2 regions of the Streptomyces sp. NPDC002795 genome follow, and region 1 is predicted to be linked to the other one. Evidence: predicted binding sites of a transcription regulator. Region 1 holds the regulator's gene; the other holds the start of a gene.
The links. The regulator HspR, encoded in region 1, represses chaperone genes until heat shock. The targets are predictions, from matches to a motif close to TTGAGNNNNNNNNNCTCAA.

Region 1 (6,129 bases):
TCTTGATGTTGTCCTTGGTGAGCGCGACGACGCTGACGCTCGCCGTCCTGATCTGCTTGTCGGTCGGGCTGTCGGTGCGGTCCATCGCCAGCGCCTCGAACTCGATGTCGCGGCCCTGCGAGATCCGTACGGCCATCTCGGCGGCGGTCTGCGCCTCGTCGGGGTACGGCTTGTAGACGCTCATGTACTGCTCGCCGCCGAGGATCCGCTGTACGGCGGCGAGTTCGGCGTCCTGCCCGGTGATCGGCGGCATCTCGCTGACACCGGCCTCCTTCAGGGCCGCGATCACGCCGCCCGCCATCCCGTCGTTGGCGACGTACACGCCCGCGATGTCGTCCACGCCGAGCGCGTTGATGGCCTGCTCCATGTTGGCCTTGGCGTTGGACGGCTTCCAGCCCTCGGTGTCGTACGACTTCGCGACGGTCACGGCGTTGCCGAGCTCCGCGCGGGCGGCGGCCTTGAACTGCGCGGCGTTGGGGTCGCTGGGCGAGCCGTTGATCATCACGACCTTGTCGCTCTTGGTGGCCTTGGCGCCACCGAGGGCGGAGATCAGCGCCTTGCCCTGGGTCTGGCCGACGAGCTCGTTGTCGAAGCCGACATAGGCGTCCACGGGCCCCTGCGCGAGCCGGTCGTACGCGATGACGTGGATCCCCGCGTTCTTCGCCTTGCGCACGGCCGGGGCGATGTCCTTGGCGTCCACGGCGTCGACGACGACCGTGTCGACCTTCGCGGCGATCATCTCCTGCATCTGCTCGCGCTGGAGCGCCGCGTTCCCCTTGGCGTTGGCGTAGACCAGCTCCCCCTGGCCGCCGGTCAGCTTCGCCACCTGACGCTCGAAGATGGGGTGGTCGAACTTCTCGTAGCGGGCGGTCTCCTTCTCCGGGAGCAGCAGACCGATCTTGACATCGTTGCCCTTGGTGGTGGACGCGCTGGGTCCGTTGTCGTCGCCCGGCAGCACACCACCGCAGGCCGAGAGCGAGACGACCAGGACGGATGCGGCGCCGGCCATGGCGGCGCAACGCATACGCGTGTTCATGTGCGGATACCTCCCTGACGTGGCCGCGACGGTGCGGCCGAGGTGGCTCGAAGCCAACTCGCCCGCCCATTGACCGTCAAGAGGTGAAGCCACACCGCAACGAAATCGGGTCCATTACTTCTTCACATGAAGCCGAAGACGGCGAATACCGGACACCTTCGCAAGGTACCCAAGACCTTCACAGGATCCTCAGGCCTGGAACTCCGTCAGATCGATCGCGTACAGGCTGTGACCCTCCACCCTGCCGGGCAGCGGCGTCATCCCCAGCTTGTGGAGAACTTTCTCCGAAGAGGTGTCGTTCTCCGCGGTGACCGCCACGACCCGGTCGATGCCCCGGTCCTGAACCGCGAACTCCAGCGTGGCCTGCGCCGCCTCCGAGGCGTACCCCTGGCCCCAGAACTGTCGCGCGAGCCGCCACTGGATGCCGATCTGCTCCGCCACCTGCGGCGGGGCGTCGGGAACGTACAGGCCGACGGCACCCGCCAGTTCGCCGGAGCCGAGGAGTTCCACGGCGAAGACCCCGAAGCCCTCGTCGTCCCACTCCTCCTCCCAGCGCTCGATGTCCTCGGCGGTCTCGTCGAGGGAACGCGGGGCGCCGTCGCCGATGCGGCTCATCACGGCCGGGTCGGCCTGGATCTCGGCGAGCGGGGCGAGGTCGTCGTCCGGCAGCCAGCGGCGCAGGAGGAGGCGGGGGGTGCGGATCTCGGTCATGGCTCCATCCTGCGGCATACGAAAGGGCCCCGGAGACAACGCCTCCGGGGCCCTTCACGCATGAGTGCCGGCTACTGCTCGGACGACCGCTTCGGCCGCCACACCACCAGCGCGCTCGTCTGCTGGACCTCCTGGTACGGGACCAGGTCCCGGCGGTACGAGGCGTGCACCGCCGCCTCGCGCTGCTGGATCGCGGAGGCCGCGCTGTCCACTGCCGAGGAGAGCTCGGCCACGCGGGACTGCAGCGCGGCGACCTGGTTCTCCAGCTCGATGATGCGCTTGATGCCGGCCAGATTGATGCCCTCGGCCTGCGACAACTGCTGCACCGCACGGAGCAGTTCGATGTCGCGGGCCGAGTAGCGCCTGCCTCGCCCGGCCGTGCGGTCGGGCGAGACCAGGCCGAGCCGGTCGTACTGGCGCAGGGTCTGTGGGTGCAGGCCGGACAGCTGTGCCGCCACCGAAATGACGTACACCGGCGTCTCGTCGGTCAGTTCGTACGGGTTGCTTCTCCGACGACCGGGCTGCCCGTCCATCACACTCACGCTCCCTTCGCGGCCTTGAACAGTTCTGCCCGCACGTCGGTGTCCTCAGTCGCCTTGCGGTACGACTCGAGCGCCGAACGGGCGTCCTCCGACAGGTCCTTGGGGACGTCCACCTCGACGGTCACCAGCAGGTCCCCGCGCGTGCCGTCCTTGCGGACGGCACCCTTGCCGCGGGCCCGCATCGTCCGCCCGTTCGGCGTGCCCTCGGGCAGCTTCAGGGTGACGGCGGGGCCGCCGAGCGTGGGCACCTTGACCTCGGCGCCGAGCGCCGCCTCGGTGAACGTCACCGGGACGGTGACGGTGAGGTTGTCGCCCTTGCGGCCGAAGACCGGGTGGGCGTCGACGTGCACGACGACGTACAGATCGCCCGCGGGGCCGCCCCGTTCACCGGGTGCGCCCTTGCCGCGGAGCCGGATGCGCTGGCCGTCGGAGACCCCCGCGGGGATCCTGACCTGCATGGTGCGCGAGGACTTCGCCCGCCCGCTGCCCTTGCAGGCATCGCACGGTGTCTCGGCGATCAGGCCGCGGCCCTTGCAGTCCACGCACGGGTCGGTGAGGGAGAAGCCGCCACCGCCGCCCCGCGAGACCTGTCCCGTACCGACGCAGGTCGGGCACACGCGCGGTGTGCCGTTCGCGTCGCCGGTGCCGGAGCACGCCTTGCAGGGGGCCTGGGAGGACATCCGCAGCGGGACCGTGGCCCCGTCCACCGCCTCGGTGAAGCTGAGCGTCACCTCGGACTCGATGTCCTGGCCCCGGCGCGGCTGCGTACGCGTACCCGCGCCCGCGCCGCCCCGGTTGAACAGGCCACCGAACACATCGCCGATGCCGCCGCCGAAGCCGCCCTGCCCCGCCTGGCCCTGGGCGCCGCCTCCGAAGAGGTCGCCCAGGTCGAAGTTGAACGAGCCGTTGCCGCCGGCGCCGCCGGGTCCCGGTCGGAACCCGCCGCTGCCGAACAGGGCGCGCGCCTCGTCGTACTCCTTGCGCTTCTTGGGGTCACCGAGGATGTCGTTCGCCTCGGAGATCTCCTTGAAGCGCTCCTCCGCCTTGTCGTTGCCCTTGTTGGCGTCGGGGTGGTTCTCGCGGGCGAGCTTGCGGTACGCCTTCTTGATCTCGGCGTCGGTGGCGTCCTTGGGGACGCCGAGGACCTTGTAGTAGTCCTTCTCGATGAAGTCCTTGGTGCTCATCGGCCTCGACGTCCCTCCTTACCCGTGTGTGTGACGTCAGCCCTCTTCCGGGCCACCGTTCTCCTTCTCGGCATCCTTGTCGGCTGCCTCGTCCGCCTTCGCGCCCGGCTGCGGCTCGGCCACGGCCACCCGCGCGGGGCGGATGGTGCGCTCGCCGATCCGGTAACCCGGCTGAAGGATCGCCACGCAGGTCGTCTCCGTGACGTCCGGCGCGTAGGAGTGCATCAGGGCCTCGTGCACGGTCGGGTCGAAGGGCTCGCCCTCCTTGCCGAACTGCTGAAGGCCCATCTTCGCGGCGACCGTCTCCAGGGATTCGGCCACCGACTTGAAGCCGCCGACGAGCTCGCCGTGCTCCCGGGCACGGCCGATGTCGTCGAGAACGGGAAGCAGCTCGGTCAGGAGGTTCGCGACAGCGACCTCCTTGACCGTGACGCGGTCCCGCTCCACACGGCGCCGGTAGTTCTGGTATTCGGCCTGCAGCCGCTGGAGGTCCGTGGTGCGCTCGTTGAGCGCGGTACGCACCTGGTCCAGCTGCGCGGTGAGGGCAACGTCCGATACGGAAGCTGAGTCCCCGGCCGGGGCCGCCCCCTCCTTGTCGGAGGGAGCGGCCTGCGGCTCGGCGTCGTCGGGGGTGGCGCCGGAGGGGACGTCAGGCTTCTCGTTCTCCTCGAAGCCCGGGGTCTCCTCCGTCACGCGGCACCGTCCTTGCGGTCCTTGTCCTCGTCGACGATCTCGGCGTCCACGACGTCGTCGTCGGCCTTGGCGTCACCCTGCGGGGCGTCGCCCTGCGGGGCCTCGGCGCCACCGGCGGCCTGGGCGTCGGCGTACATGGCCTGGCCCAGCTTCTGCGAGACGGCGGCGACCTTCTCGGTGGCGGTGCGGATCTCGGCCGAGTCCTCGCCCTTGAGCTTCTCCTTCAGCTCGGTGAGCGCCTCCTCGACCTCGGTCTTCACCTCGGCGGGAACCTTCTCCTCGTTGTCCTTGAGGAACTTCTCCGTCTGGTAGACGAGCTGCTCGCCCTGGTTGCGGGACTCGGCGGCCTCGCGGCGGGCGTGGTCCTCGTCCGCGTACTTCTCGGCCTCTTCGCGCATCCGGTTGACCTCGTCCTTCGGCAGCGAGGAGCCACCGGTGACGGTCATCTTCTGCTCCTTGCCCGTGCCGAGGTCCTTGGCCGTGACGTGCATGATGCCGTTGGCGTCGATGTCGAAGGCGACCTCGACCTGCGGGACACCGCGCGGGGCCGGCGGCAGACCGGTCAGCTCGAACATTCCGAGCTTCTTGTTGTACGCCGCGATCTCGCGCTCGCCCTGGTAGACCTGGATCTGCACCGACGGCTGGTTGTCCTCGGCCGTCGTGAAGATCTCGGAGCGCTTGGTCGGGATCGTGGTGTTGCGCTCGATGAGCTTCGTCATGATCCCTCCCTTGGTCTCGATACCGAGGGACAGCGGGGTCACGTCGAGGAGCAGGACGTCCTTGACCTCGCCCTTGAGGACACCGGCCTGGAGCGCGGCGCCGATGGCGACGACCTCGTCCGGGTTGACGCCCTTGTTGGCCTCGTTGCCCGCGGTCAGTTCCTTGACCAGCTCGGCGACGGCCGGCATACGGGTCGAACCACCGACGAGAACGACGTGGTCGATCTCGGAGAGGTTGATGCCCGCGTCCTTGATGACGTTGTGGAACGGCGTCTTGCAGCGCTCCAGAAGGTCCGACGTGAGCTGCTGGAACTGGGCGCGCGTGAGCTTCTCGTCCAGGTGCAGCGGGCCCTCGGCGGACGCCGTGATGTACGGCAGGTTGATCGTGGTCTCCGTGGAGGAGGACAGCTCGATCTTCGCCTTCTCGGCGGCCTCGCGCAGGCGCTGCAGCGCCATCTTGTCCTTGCCCAGGTCCACGCCGTGGCCGTTGTTGAACTGCTTGACCAGGTAGTCGACGACGCGCTGGTCCCAGTCGTCACCGCCGAGCTGGTTGTCGCCGTTCGTGGCCTTCACCTCGACGACGCCGTCGCCGATCTCCAGGAGCGAGACGTCGAAGGTGCCGCCACCGAGGTCGAAGACCAGGATGGTCTGGTCGTCCTTGTCCAGGCCGTAGGCCAGGGCCGCGGACGTCGGCTCGTTGACGATGCGCAGGACGTTCATGCCCGCGATCTCGCCGGCTTCCTTCGTCGCCTGCCGCTCGGAGTCGTTGAAGTAGGCCGGGACGGTGATGACCGCGTCCGTGACCTTCTCGCCGAGGTAGGACTCCGCGTCGCGCTTCAGCTTCTGCAGGATGAACGCGGAGATCTGCTGCGGGTTGAAGTCCTTCCCGTCCAGGTCGATCTTCCAGTCGGTGCCCATGTGGCGCTTCACCGAGCGGATGGTCCGGTCCACGTTCGTGACCGCCTGGCGCTTCGCAACCTCGCCGACCAGCACTTCGCCGTTCTTCGCGAAAGCGACGACGGACGGCGTGGTCCTGGCGCCCTCGGCGTTCGCGATGACGGTGGGCTCACCGCCCTCCAGAACGCTGACGACGGAGTTAGTCGTGCCCAGGTCGATGCCGACCGCACGTGCCATTTCGATTCCTCCAGCTACCTACTTGAGTGGAACTGACTCAAGACTGCAACACCCGCCCCCTCGGCGTCAACAGACCTGAGTCCCGCCCACTCAAGTTTTATCCTGCCCTT
Region 2 (6,129 bases), on a different contig from region 1:
CGTGCAGCCCGGTGACGAGCGCCGGGGTGTCCGTGTCGCCGCCGGACGCCACGGGGTTCGCCGGGTCGGCCGCGTGGGCGGCGGGCATACCGGTCACCATCAGCCCTGCGGCGGCGAGCAGCGCCGCCACCCCTTGGCCGACCGCTGTGCCAGGGCTTCTGTCTCTACGTCTACGTCCTGAGGTCCGCACGGTTCCCCTCCGGGGCCGGTGGTGCATGAACGGATGTCGGATGCGGCCATGCAAATACCGGAGCCCCCTGCTGAACAATGCGTTCCCGGTGCTTACTTGTGGACGTGCACACTTGTGTGGCCTGCGGGTTCGGCCGAAAATCCCCTGATGAAACCGGCTGGGCACGACGACGCGCAGTGGCAGGCCCTCGGCCTCGGCGAGAGCGAGCTGCGGGTCTACGAAGCGCTGCTCAGCGGTGGTGACCTGGGCTCGCGGGCGGCGCTCGCCCGTGCGGCCGGGCTGCCCGCGCGCCGGGTCGCGGACGCCCTCGGCCACCTCGCGGAGCGCGGCTGCACGCTGCCGGCGCCGAGCGGCGCCGCCCTCCCGCTCCCGGTACCGCCGGCCACGGCGTTGCGCAATCTGATCCACCGGCACCAGGCGGAACTGCTGCGCCGCTCGGCCGAGTTGGAGGACCTGACGGGGGCGGTGGACCGGCTGGCGGCCGGGCTGCTGACCGCCACGCCCGCGGATGTCCGGGCGATGGGCATCGAGACGGTGCGCGGCGGCCGGGCCATCGCGGAGCGCGTCGCGGCGATGCTGGCCTCGGCGACCACGGAGGTGGCGCTGCTCGACCGCCCGCCGTACGCCTCCAGCCAGCCGGACGGCATGCCGACACCGCTCGACGTGGCGGCCCCCGTGCGGCGCGGGGCGCGGGTCCGGGTGGTGGTGGACCGGAACGGACTCACCTTCGCGGGGCGCGCGCGGGGCCTCAACGACCTTGCCACGCAGGGCGTTCGGATCCGGGTGGGCAAGGACCTGCCGACGAAGCTCTTCACGGTGGACCGCCGGGTGACCCTGCTCCCGCCGACGGATGCGGCGGACCCGACGGCCTCGGCACTCGTCGTCGGCGACTCGCTCCTCAGCCACGCCCTCGTCCCGCTCTTCGACGCGGTGTGGGAGCGGGCGGTGCCGATCGGCGCGGACTCCCCCGACGAGATCACGGACGAGGACCGCGAGCTGCTGACCCTCCTCGCCTCGGGCCTCAAGGACGAGTCGATCGCCCGCCGCCTGGACGTCCACGTCCACACGGTGCGCCGCCGCATCACCCGCCTGATGACGATGCTGAACGCGCAGACGCGCTTCCAGGCGGGTGTGACGGCGGCGCTGAGGGGTTGGCTGACGGTCTAGCCGACCGAGCCCGCCCCCCCCATCAAGCCCCGCCGGCGCCAGCGCCACCGTGTCGGCCGTCCCACCGCCCTTCCCCGCGCCTGAATCTCTCTGGCCACACAACTCCCCGAAGAATACGGGCGGTTGGCCCGCCGCGGATCTCCGGAAGCAGACACAACACCGACGGCCCGGCCCCCACAGGGGGCCGGGCCGTCCGGTATCCGGGAGGCGTCCGTCACGCCGCCACCGGCACCGCCACATCCGCCGGCGCCAGCGCCAGCTCCAGTACCTGTCGCACATCGTTCACCGGGTGCACCTCCAGCTTCTCCAGGACCTCGGCCGGGACGTCGTCCAGGTCCGCCTCGTTCCGCTTCGGGATGATCACCGTGGTGATGCCCGCCCGGTGCGCCGCGAGCAGCTTCTGCTTGACGCCGCCGATGGGCAGGACGCGGCCGGTCAGGGACACCTCACCGGTCATCGCCACATCCGTACGGACGAGCCGCCCGCTCAGCAGGGACGCGAGCGCCGCCGTCATCGTGACGCCCGCGCTCGGCCCGTCCTTCGGGACGGCGCCCGCCGGGAAGTGGATGTGCGCGCCGCGCTCCTTCAGGTCGGCGACGGGCAGCTCCAGTTCCGCGCCGTGCGAGCGGAGGAAGGAGAGCGCGATCTGCGCCGACTCCTTCATGACGTCACCGAGCTGACCGGTGAGGGTCAGGCCCGCCGCGCCCGTCTCCGGGTCGGCGAGGGACGCCTCCACGTAGAGCACGTCGCCCCCGGCACCCGTCACCGCGAGCCCCGTCGCGACGCCCGGCACGGACGTGCGCCGCTCGGCCGGGTCCTGCGCCGACTCGGGCACGTGGTGCGGACGACCGATCAGGGCCCGCAGGTCACGCTCGCCGACGGTGAACGGCAGTTCCCGCTCGCCCAGTTCGTGCTGCGCGGCCACCTTGCGGAGCACCCGCGTCACGGACCGCTCCAGATTGCGGACGCCGGCCTCGCGCGTGTACTCGCCCGCCAGCTTGCGCAGCGCGTCGTCGCCGATGGTGACCTCGTCGGCCGCGAGCCCCGCGCGGTCCAGCTGGCGCGGCACCAGGTGGTCGCGGGCGATGACGACCTTCTCGTCCTCGGTGTAGCCGTCGAGGCGGACCAGCTCCATGCGGTCGAGCAGGGCCTCGGGGATGGCTTCCAGGACGTTCGCGGTCGCCAGGAAGACGACGTCGCTCAGGTCCAGCTCCACCTCCAGGTAGTGGTCGCGGAAGGTGTGGTTCTGTGCCGGGTCGAGGACTTCGAGCAGCGCCGCGGCCGGGTCCCCGCGGAAGTCGGAGCCCACCTTGTCGACCTCGTCGAGGAGGACCACCGGGTTCATCGACCCGGCCTCCTTGATGGCGCGCACGATGCGGCCCGGCAGGGCACCCACGTACGTACGCCGGTGGCCGCGGATCTCCGCCTCGTCCCGTACGCCGCCGAGGGCGACGCGGACGAACTTACGGCCCATGGAGTGCGCCACGGACTCGCCGAGCGAGGTCTTGCCGACGCCGGGAGGTCCGACGAGCGCGAGAACGGCGCCCCCGCGCCGCCCGCCGACCACACCGAGGCCGCGGTCCGCGCGGCGCTTGCGCACGGCCAGGTATTCGGTGATCCGCTCCTTCACGTCGTCCAGGCCCGCGTGCTCGGCGTCGAGGACGGCGCGGGCGCCCTGGATGTCGTAACTGTCCTCGGTCCGCTCGTTCCACGGGAGTTCGAGGACGGTGTCGAGCCAGGTGCGGATCCAGGACCCCTCGGGCGACTGGTCGCTCGCCCGCTCCAGCTTCTCGACCTCCTTGAGCGCGGCCTCGCGCACCGTCTCCGGAAGGTCGGCGGCCTCGACGCGGACCCGGTAGTCGTCGGACTCCTCGGCCGCGTCCTTGGCGTCACCGTTCAGCTCGCGCAGTTCCTTGCGCACGGCGTCGAGCTGGCGCCGCAGCAGGAACTCGCGCTGCTGCTTGTCGACGCCTTCCTGGACGTCCTTGGCGATGCTCTCCGCGACGTCCTGTTCGGCGAGGTGGTCGCGCAGGTGCTGGGTCGCCAGCTTCAAGCGCTCCACCGGGTCGGCCGCTTCGAGCAGCTCGACCTTCTGGGCGGTGGTGAGGAACGGCGAGTAGCCGGAGTTGTCGGCTAGCGCGGACACGTCGTCGATGGCCTGGACGCGGTCCACGACCTGCCAGGCGCCGCGCTTCTTCAGCCAGTTCGTGGCGAGGGCCTTGTACTCCTTGACGAGTTCGGTGACGGCGCCCGGCAGGGGCTCGGGAACCTCCTCCTCGACGGTCAGGCCCTCCACCCACAGGGCGGCGCCCGGCCCGGTCGTGCCGGCGCCGATGCGCACGCGGCCGACGCCGCGGATCAGGGCGCCGGGGTCGCCGTCGGCGAGGCGGCCGACCTGCTCGACGGTGCCGAGCACACCGGTGTTCGCGTACGTCCCGTCGACGCGTGGAACAAGCAGCACCCTCGGCTTGCTGGGTCCAGTACGCGCGGCGGCCTGCGCGGCCTCCACCGCGGCTCGTACGTCGGTGTCGCTGAGGTCCAGGGGCACCACCATTCCGGGCAGCACGACCTCGTCGTCGAGCGGCAGCACGGGCAGGGTGAGCGGTGTGGACGTCGAAGCCATGATCTCCCCTTTGGCAGTCAAGTTGAGTTACATGGGCTCAATGCTCGGGAGCCTCCAGATGTTCCGTCCCGGGCGTTCGCTGTCAGCGATCACGACTGTCGCGGCAGTCGGGTCACCCTCTGTGACGAGTTCCATGTGAGACGTGGACCACAGAAAATGCCCGCGCGCCCACCACCTCGTCGGCCACAATGGCGGCCATGACGACCCTGCTCCACCCCGATCAACCCGTCGTCCTCGATCGCCGCGAAGGCCCCTTCGGCGAGGTGGTCCTGCGCCGTCACGGCGACCTGCTCCAGATCATCGCCAACGGCACGTTCCTGATGGACACTTCGGACGGCCGCTCCGAGCGCCGCCTCGTCGACGCGGCGCTCTCGGCCCTCCCCGCCCACGAGAGGCCGCGCGTCCTCATCGGCGGCCTCGGCGTCGGCTTCTCCCTCGCGCACGCGGCCGCGGACCCGCGCTGGGGCGGCATCACGGTCGTCGAGCGGGAGCCCGCGATCATCGACTGGCACCGGCGCGGCCCGCTGCGCGAGCTGTCCGCCGAGGCCCTCGCCGACCCTCGTACGGACATCGTCGAGGCCGACCTCGTACGGCATCTGCACACGGCCACGGACACCTATGACGCGCTCTGCCTCGACATCGACAACGGCCCCGACTGGACCGTCACCGAGGACAACGACACCCTTTACGGACCGGCCGGCCTCGCCGCCTGCGCGGATCGACTCGACCCGGGCGGTGTTCTCGCCGTATGGTCCGCACAGCCGTCAGCAAATTTTGAAGAAACCTTGCGGAATGCCGGATTCCAGGCGGTGCGCACCGAAGAGATCCCGGTTGTCCGGGGCGTCCCTGACGTGGTGCACCTCGCACTGAGGCCCACGTAGCCGACCGGCGGTAACTCCCCGTACGCTGACGTCCGAAACCCGATCATTCAAGCGTCAAGCGCGTCACGACGGCGCGCACTCAGGGGCGGGGCGATGGAGCAGACACACACCTCCCACAACACCACCACGACGACTCAGGGAGCCCAGCGACGGGTCCTTGTCGTCGAGGACGATCCGACCATCGTCGATGCCATCGCCGCCCGACTGCGTGCCGAGGGATTCCTCGTGCAAACCGCGCAGGACGGCCCGGCGGCGGTGGACACGGCCGAGGCCTGGCAGCCCGACCTGCTGATCCTCGACATCATGCTGCCCGGCTTCGACGGCCTGGAGGTCTGCCGCCGCGTGCAGGCCCAGCGTCCCGTGCCGGTCATGATGCTCACGGCCCGCGACGACGAGACGGACATGCTGGTTGGCCTCGGTGTGGGAGCCGACGACTACATGACCAAACCGTTCTCCATGCGGGAGCTGGCGGCGCGCGTGCACGTGCTGCTGCGCCGGGTCGAGCGGGCCGCGCTGGCCGCCACGACACCGCGCAGCGGCATACTGCGGCTCGGCGAGCTGGAGATCGACCACGCGCAGCGTCGCGTGCGGGTGCGGAGTGAGGACGTGCATCTCACCCCGACCGAGTTCGACCTTCTCGTGTGCCTGGCGAACACGCCGCGCGCGGTCCTCTCCCGTGAGCAGCTGCTCGCCGAGGTGTGGGACTGGGCGGACGCCTCGGGCACCCGCACCGTCGACAGCCACATCAAGGCGCTGCGCCGGAAGATCGGTGCGGAGCGCATCCGTACCGTGCACGGCGTGGGCTACGCACTGGAGACGCCGAACCCGTGAGCGGTGCGGACCGGAACCGGACACCGGGCGGGCGGCCGCACCGGCCGCCGTTCAACCCTCAGTGGGCGTCCGGCGGTCTGCGCCCCTTCTCCGTCAAGGCGAAGCTCGGCACGCTCGTCGTCGTCTCCGTCTTCATCACCACGGGCCTGCTCATGGTGGCGATGTACACGGCGACGGAGCTGCGCTTCATCACCGTCTTCTCCATCATCGCCACGCTGCTGATCACGCAGTTCGTGGCGCACTCGCTGACGGCTCCGCTCGACGAGATGAACACGGTCGCCCGGTTCATCTCCAACGGCGACTACTCGCGCCGGGTCCGCGGCGCGGGCCGGCGCGACGAGATCGGTGACCTCGCGGTCACCATCAACCGCATGGCCGACGAGCTGGCGGCCCAGGACCAGCAGCGCAAAGAGCTCGTGGCCAATGTGTCGCACGAG

Region 2: a site for HspR is predicted at 4,003-4,021, ahead of lon (endopeptidase La). Genes of this name have one in related genera too.

The regions. Positions count from the first base shown of each region.
Region 1 is NZ_JBIAQB010000012.1:75,501-81,629, reverse strand. It holds gene ACFYWS_RS31665 (sugar ABC transporter substrate-binding protein) at 1-1,036, opposite strand, end outside; gene ACFYWS_RS31660 (GNAT family N-acetyltransferase) at 1,226-1,747, opposite strand; gene ACFYWS_RS31655 (heat shock protein transcriptional repressor HspR) at 1,819-2,280, opposite strand; gene dnaJ (molecular chaperone DnaJ) at 2,286-3,473, opposite strand; gene grpE (nucleotide exchange factor GrpE) at 3,510-4,166, opposite strand; gene dnaK (molecular chaperone DnaK) at 4,163-6,019, opposite strand.
Region 2 is NZ_JBIAQB010000002.1:2,773-8,901, forward strand. It holds gene ACFYWS_RS04535 (M4 family metallopeptidase) at 1-88, opposite strand, end outside; gene ACFYWS_RS04540 (LuxR C-terminal-related transcriptional regulator) at 338-1,357, shown strand; gene lon (endopeptidase La) at 1,572-3,980, opposite strand; gene ACFYWS_RS04550 (spermidine synthase) at 4,169-4,861, shown strand; gene ACFYWS_RS04555 (response regulator transcription factor) at 4,955-5,692, shown strand; gene ACFYWS_RS04560 (ATP-binding protein) at 5,770-6,129, shown strand, end outside.